2 regions of the Streptomyces sp. STAM6 genome follow, and region 2 is predicted to be linked to the other one. Evidence: predicted binding sites of a transcription regulator. Region 2 holds the regulator's gene; the other holds the start of a gene.
The links. Region 2 encodes HrcA, which represses chaperone genes, less so after heat shock. Its sites were predicted from a motif close to TTNGCACTCNGNNNNNCNGAGTGCNAA; they were not measured.
Positions count from the first base shown of each region.

Region 1: groES (co-chaperone GroES) is a predicted target of HrcA. The motif match lies at 1,375-1,401, and genes of this name have one in related genera.

Region 1 covers NZ_JBUEFZ010000002.1:277,634-281,038, reverse strand. The annotation lists gene ACY34K_RS03685 (class I SAM-dependent methyltransferase) at 1-313, opposite strand, end outside; gene ACY34K_RS03680 (polysaccharide deacetylase family protein) at 396-1,328, shown strand; gene groES (co-chaperone GroES) at 1,548-1,856, shown strand; gene groL (chaperonin GroEL) at 1,956-3,405, shown strand, end outside.
Region 2 covers NZ_JBUEFZ010000004.1:277,763-281,167, reverse strand. The annotation lists gene dnaJ (molecular chaperone DnaJ) at 1-851, opposite strand, end outside; gene hrcA (heat-inducible transcriptional repressor HrcA) at 852-1,868, opposite strand; gene ACY34K_RS07940 (MBL fold metallo-hydrolase) at 2,037-2,768, shown strand; gene ACY34K_RS07935 (DUF3097 domain-containing protein) at 2,779-3,405, shown strand, end outside.

The DNA.
Region 1 (3,405 bases), on a different contig from region 2:
CGGTGCGCACGCCGAGGCGCGCGAAGGCGGCGGCCCGGTACGCCGCGACCGACGCCCGGGTGGCCTGCTCGACGCCGTGGGGCGTGAAGTACATGCGGTACGCGTCCTCGGGCCCGAACTTCGGCTCCGCCCGCTGGCGCAGTCGGGCCTGGCCCAGCGCCGCCGAGACCAGCTCGGCCGGGTGGTCGCGGCGCAGCCGGGAGGCGATGGCCAGCTCCTGCGCCGGGTTGTAGTCGCGCAGGGCGGTGAGCAGTTCCCGGCCCTCGTCGGTGAGCAGGGCGCGGAAGGAGGACACGTCGTTCACGCGGCCCATTGTGGGCCAGCCGGGGGATGGTGCACGCCGGGCGGCGGTGTCGGCCGGGTGACGGGGCGTGGCGCTGACAGGATGCGACGCCATGCAGCTTGTACGACAAAATCCTTATAAGGGTGCCAATCGGGTGAGGCTGGTCCTCGCCGCGGTGCTGGCCGCCGCCATCGGCTCGGGCTGCTCCGCCGAGCCCGCGGACCGAGGCGAGCCGGCGGGCGGCAACGTCAAGCCCGCCGCCGGTCAGCCGCAGCGGGAGCCGGGGGCGGCCGGCGCCCTCACCGCGTACGTGGAGAAGATCAGGCGCGCGCAGGCCGCACGAGCGGTCGCCGCGAAGAAATGGGGCCTGAAACGGACCCCGCTGCCCGCACCCCCGCCTCCCGACGTGAAGCCGAAGATCACCTTCCGTAAGGGCTTCGGGGTCGGCGACCCGACCCTCCCGCCGGTCTTCACCACAGTGCCGACCAAGCAGCGCGTCGTCTTCCTGACGATCGACGACGGCGCCGAGAAGGACCCCGACCTGCTGCGGATGATGAGCGACATGGGCATCCCCTACAGCGCCTTCCTCAGCGACTACCTGGTCAAGGAGGACTACGGCTACTTCGAGCGGATGCAGGGCCGGGGCGTGACCCTCCACAACCACACCCTCAATCACCGCTACATGCCCGCCCTCTCCTACTCCGAACAGAAGCGCGAGATCTGCGGACAGCAGGCCACCATCGAGAAGCGGTACGGCAAGCGCCCGACGCTCTTCCGCCCGCCGTACGGCAACTACGACAAGGACACCCTGCGCGCCGCGCGGTCCTGCGGCGTCAAGGCCGTCCCCCTGTGGGCGGCCGAGGCGTTCCCCGACCACATGGAGTGGCGGGAGTGGGACAAGGACCTGCACCCCGGCGACATCATCCTCACGCATTTCCGCGGCCGGGGGGACTGGAAGGGCACGATGCCGGACATGATCCGGCACGTGATGAACGTGGTAACCGCCAAGGGATACGCGGTCGCCAGGCTGGAGGACTACGTCTGAGTGGTGTGCGCCGTGGACCCTCCGTACCGCGACGCGGCTCGCGCGATTGGCACTCCGCTTGACCGAGTGCTAATCGCGGCCATAGTCTCGGCTCTGGCACTCCCCACTGGAGAGTGCCAACACAGCGACGGGCAGGTCCGGCACCCGCGACGACGGATCCACCTGGTCGCCACCTCAGACAGTTAACCCCGTGAGATCTCCGAAGGGGGAGGTCGGATCGTGACGACCACCAGCTCCAAGGTTGCCATCAAGCCGCTCGAGGACCGCATCGTGGTCCAGCCGCTCGACGCCGAGCAGACCACCGCCTCTGGCCTGGTCATCCCGGACACCGCGAAGGAGAAGCCCCAGGAGGGCGTCGTCCTCGCCGTGGGTCCGGGTCGCTTCGAGAACGGCGAGCGCCTGCCGCTCGACGTCAAGACCGGCGACATCGTGCTGTACAGCAAGTACGGCGGCACCGAGGTGAAGTACAGCGGCGAGGAGTACCTCGTCCTCTCGGCTCGCGACGTGCTCGCGATCGTCGAGAAGTAATTCACCGAAGCAGATGCTTTGAGCTGCGCCCCTGACCCCGCACCGGGCGTCCAGGGGCGCAGTTCGTTCAACGAATTCCGAGAGGGCTGAACCGCTCCCATGGCGAAGATCCTGAAGTTCGACGAGGACGCCCGTCGCGCCCTTGAGCGCGGCGTCAACAAGCTTGCCGACACGGTCAAGGTGACGATCGGCCCCAAGGGCCGCAACGTCGTCATCGACAAGAAGTTCGGCGCACCCACCATCACCAACGACGGCGTCACGATCGCCCGCGAGGTCGAGATCGAGGACCCGTACGAGAACCTCGGCGCCCAGCTGGTGAAGGAGGTGGCGACCAAGACCAACGACATCGCTGGTGACGGCACCACCACCGCCACCGTCCTGGCCCAGGCGCTCGTCCGCGAGGGTCTGCGCAACGTCGCCGCCGGCGCCTCCCCGGCCGCCCTGAAGAAGGGCATCGACGCCGCGGTGAAGGCCGTCTCCGACGACCTGCTCGCCACCGCCCGCCCGATCGAGGACAAGACCGACATCGCCGCCGTGGCCGCGCTCTCCGCGCAGGACCAGCAGGTCGGCGAGCTCATCGCCGAGGCGATGGACAAGGTCGGCAAGGACGGTGTCATCACCGTCGAGGAGTCCAACACCTTCGGCCTGGAGCTCGACTTCACCGAGGGCATGGCCTTCGACAAGGGCTACCTGTCCCCCTACATGGTCACCGACCAGGAGCGTATGGAGGCCGTCCTCGACGACCCGTACATCCTGATCCACCAGGGCAAGATCTCCGCGATCCAGGACCTGCTCCCGCTGCTGGAGAAGGTCATCCAGGCCGGTGGCTCCAAGCCGCTGCTGATCATCGCCGAGGACGTCGAGGGCGAGGCCCTGTCGACGCTGGTCGTCAACAAGATCCGCGGCACCTTCAACGCGGTCGCGGTCAAGGCCCCCGGCTTCGGTGACCGCCGCAAGGCGATGCTCGGCGACATGGCCGCCCTCACCGGCGCCACCGTCATCGCCGAGGAGGTCGGCCTCAAGCTCGACCAGGCCGGCCTCGACGTGCTCGGCTCCGCCCGCCGCGTCACCGTCACCAAGGACGACACCACGATCGTCGACGGTGGCGGCAACAGCGACGACGTGCTCGGCCGCGTCAACCAGATCAAGGCCGAGATCGAGACCACGGACTCCGACTGGGACCGCGAGAAGCTCCAGGAGCGCCTCGCGAAGCTGGCCGGCGGCGTGTGCGTGATCAAGGTCGGCGCCGCCACCGAGGTGGAGCTGAAGGAGAAGAAGCACCGTCTGGAGGACGCCATCTCCGCGACCCGCGCCGCGGTCGAGGAGGGCATCGTCTCCGGTGGTGGCTCCGCGCTGGTCCACGCCGTCAAGGTGCTCGAGGGCAACCTCGGCAAGGAGGGTGACGAGGCCACCGGTGTCGCCGTCGTCCGCCGTGCCGCCGTCGAGCCGCTCCGCTGGATCGCCGAGAACGCCGGCCTCGAGGGCTACGTCATCACCGCGAAGGTGGCGGAGCTCGACAAGGGCCAGGGCTTCAACGCCGCGACCGGTG
Region 2 (3,405 bases):
ACCTTCGTGCCGAGCGCGCCGGCGGTCATGGGGATCGTCACCGTGCAGTGCAGATCGTCGCCGCGCCGCTGGAAGACCGGGTGCGGCAGCTCGTGGATCTCGACGTACAGGTCGCCGGCGGGGCCGCCGCCCGGGCCGACCTCGCCCTCGCCCGCGAGCTGGATCCGGGTGCCGTTGTCGACACCTGCGGGGATCTTGACCGTGAGCGTGCGGCGGGAGCGGACCCGGCCGTCGCCCGCGCACTCGGGGCAGGGCGTCGGCACCACGGTGCCGAAGCCCTGGCACTGGGGGCACGGACGCGACGTCATGACCTGGCCCAGGAAGGACCGGGTCACCTGGGAGACCTCACCGCGGCCGCGGCACATGTCGCAGGTCTGGGCGGAGGTACCGGGAGCGGCGCCCTCGCCCGAGCAGGTGGTGCAGACGACGGCCGTGTCGACCTGGATGTCCTTGGTCGTGCCGAAGGCCGCCTCGTTGAGCTCGATCTCCAGCCGGATCATCGCGTCCTGGCCGCGCCTCGTCCGCGACCGGGGCCCGCGCTGGGACGCCGTCCCGAAGAAGGCGTCCATGATGTCCGAGAAGTTGCCGAAGCCGCCGGCGCCGAAGCCGCCCGCGCCCGCACCGCCGCCGGAGGCCGACAGCGGGTCGCCGCCGAGGTCGTAGACCTGCTTCTTCTGCGGGTCCGACAGCACCTCGTAGGCGGCGTTGATCTCCTTGAAGCGCTCCTGCGTCTTGGGGTCCGGATTCACGTCCGGGTGGAGCTCACGTGCCAGGCGACGAAAGGCCTTCTTGATCTCGTCCTGGGACGCGTCGCGGCGTACGCCGAGTACGGCGTAGTAGTCCGTGGCCACTTACGACTCCGCGAGGATCTGTCCGACGTAACGTGCCACTGCGCGTACCGCTCCCATCGTTCCGGGGTAGTCCATGCGGGTCGGTCCGACCACGCCGAGTTTGGCGACTGCCTCGTCGCCCGAACCGTAGCCGACCGCGACGACGGACGTGGAGTTGAGCCCCTCATGGGCGTTCTCGTGCCCGATCCGTACGGTCATGGCCGAATCCTTGGCCTCGCCGAGCAGCTTGAGGAGCACGACCTGCTCCTCCAGAGCCTCCAGCACCGGCCGGATCGTCAGGGGGAAGTCGTGCCCGAAGCGCGTGAGATTGGCGGTACCGCCGATCATCAGCCGCTCCTCGGTCTCCTCCACCAGGGTCTCCAGCAGCGTGGCCAGCACCGTGGAGACGGTCCCCCGGTCCTCCTGCTCGAAGGACTCGGGCAGGTCCTGCACCAGCTGCGGCACATCGGTGAAGCGGCGCCCCACCACGCGGCTGTTCAGCCGCGCCCGCAGATCGGCCACGGACGTCTCGCCGAACGGCGCGGGGCAGTCGACCATGCGCTGCTCCACCCGGCCCGTGTCCGTGATCAGGACGAGCATCAGCCTGGCCGGGGCCAGCGACAGCAGCTCCACGTGACGCACGGTGGAACGAGTCAGCGAGGGGTACTGCACCACCGCGACCTGCCGGGTCAGCTGCGCCAGCAGCCGCACCGTGCGGCCCACCACGTCGTCGAGGTCCACCGCGCCGTCCAGGAAGTTCTGGATGGCCCGGCGCTCGGGCGACGACAGCGGCTTGACGCCGGCGAGCCTGTCGACGAAGAGCCGGTAGCCCTTGTCGGTGGGGATGCGGCCCGCGCTGGTGTGGGGCTGGGCGATGAACCCTTCCTCCTCCAGCACCGCCATGTCGTTGCGCACCGTGGCCGGCGACACGCCGAGCTTGTGACGCTCGGTGAGGGCCTTGGAGCCGACGGGCTCCTCGGTGCCGACGTAGTCCTGGACGATGGCGCGCAGCACCTCGAGTCTGCGTTCGCTGAGCATGGCGCACACCTCCAGCTGGCTCCGGTCGCTTCCTCATCGCTGGCACTCGCAACGCCCGAGTGCCAGCAATCCCGTCGCCAGTGTACGGCGCCGGGGTACGCCCCTAGCAAGGGCGGCCGACCACGCTACCGCGCGCCGCGGCTGGTCGATTGCAGATAGCGTCGCTGTATGGACGTCGCTTGGGAAGACTTCGGGTGGGAGCGTCTCGCGGACGGGGTGGGCCGGCGCAGGCTCCCGGTCTGGGACGCGACCACCGCTCTGGTGGTCGGCGAGGACTGTGCGCTGCTGTACGACACGGGCGCCACACTGCGCGAGGGCGCCGAGATCCGTGCGCAGGTGCAGGCGATGCTCGGGGGCCGCCGAGTGACGCATATCGCACTCAGTCACCCCCATTTCGATCATGTCCTGGGCACCGCGGCGTTCGCCGGGGCGGAGGTGTACGGCGCGGTGGGCGTCGACACCCTGATGGCCCGGGAGCGGGAGTCCCTGCGCAAGGACGCCGTGAACCAGGGGGTGGACGAGGGCGAGGCCGTGGAGGCGACCGACGTGCTGGTCCTGCCGCACCACCTGGTGTGCGGCGAGTGGACGCTGGAGCTGGGCGGCCGGCAGGTGCTGCTGGCCAATGTGGGGCCCGGTCACAGCGGCCACGACCTGGCGCTGCTGGTGCCGGGCACGCCGGGCTCCCCCGAGGTGGTGTTCTGCGGCGACCTGGTGGAGGAGTCGGGCGACCCGCAGGCGGGGCCGGACGCGATCACCTCGCGCTGGCCGGCCGCGCTGGACCGGCTGCTGGAGCTCGGGGGCGAGGACGCGGTGTACGTACCGGGCCACGGCGCGGTCGTCGACGCGGCGTTCGTCCGCGCCCAACGCGAGGAACTGGCCCGTCGGTTCCACGTGTCGTAGCGTCTGGCGAATGCGCAGTTACGACCCTGACCTCACGCCCTCGTGGAAGCGTCCGGCGCCGGTGCCCGAAGTGCCCGCCGAGCCGGACCTGGTGGTGGAGGAGGTCGGCACGGGCTTCTGCGGTGCCGTGATCGGCTGCGAGGCGGGCACGGTGACCCTGGAGGACCGGTTCGGCAAGCACCGGGTCTTCCCGCTGACGCCCCGCGGCTTCCTGCTGGAGGGGCGGACGGTCACCCTGGTCCGCCCGGCGGCCGCGGCGGCCGCGCGCCCCTCCCGCACCGCCTCCGGCTCGATCGCCGTCCCCGGCGCCCGCGCGCGGGTGGCGCGCGCCGGGCGGATCTATGTGGAGGGCCGCCACGACGCCGAGCTGGTGGAGCGGGTGTGGGGCGACGACCTGCGCATCGAGGGCGTCGTGGTGGAGTACCTGGAGGGCGTCGACGACCTCCCGGCCATCGTGCGCGAGTTCGGTCCGGGCCCGGACGCCCGGCTGGGTGTCCTGGTGGACCACCTGGTGCCGGGCTCCAAGGAGTCCCGTATCGCGGCGCAAGTCTCGGACCCCCACACCCTGGTGGTCGGCCACCCGTTCGTCGACGTGTGGCAGGCGGTGAAGCCGTCGTCCGTGGGCATCCCCGCGTGG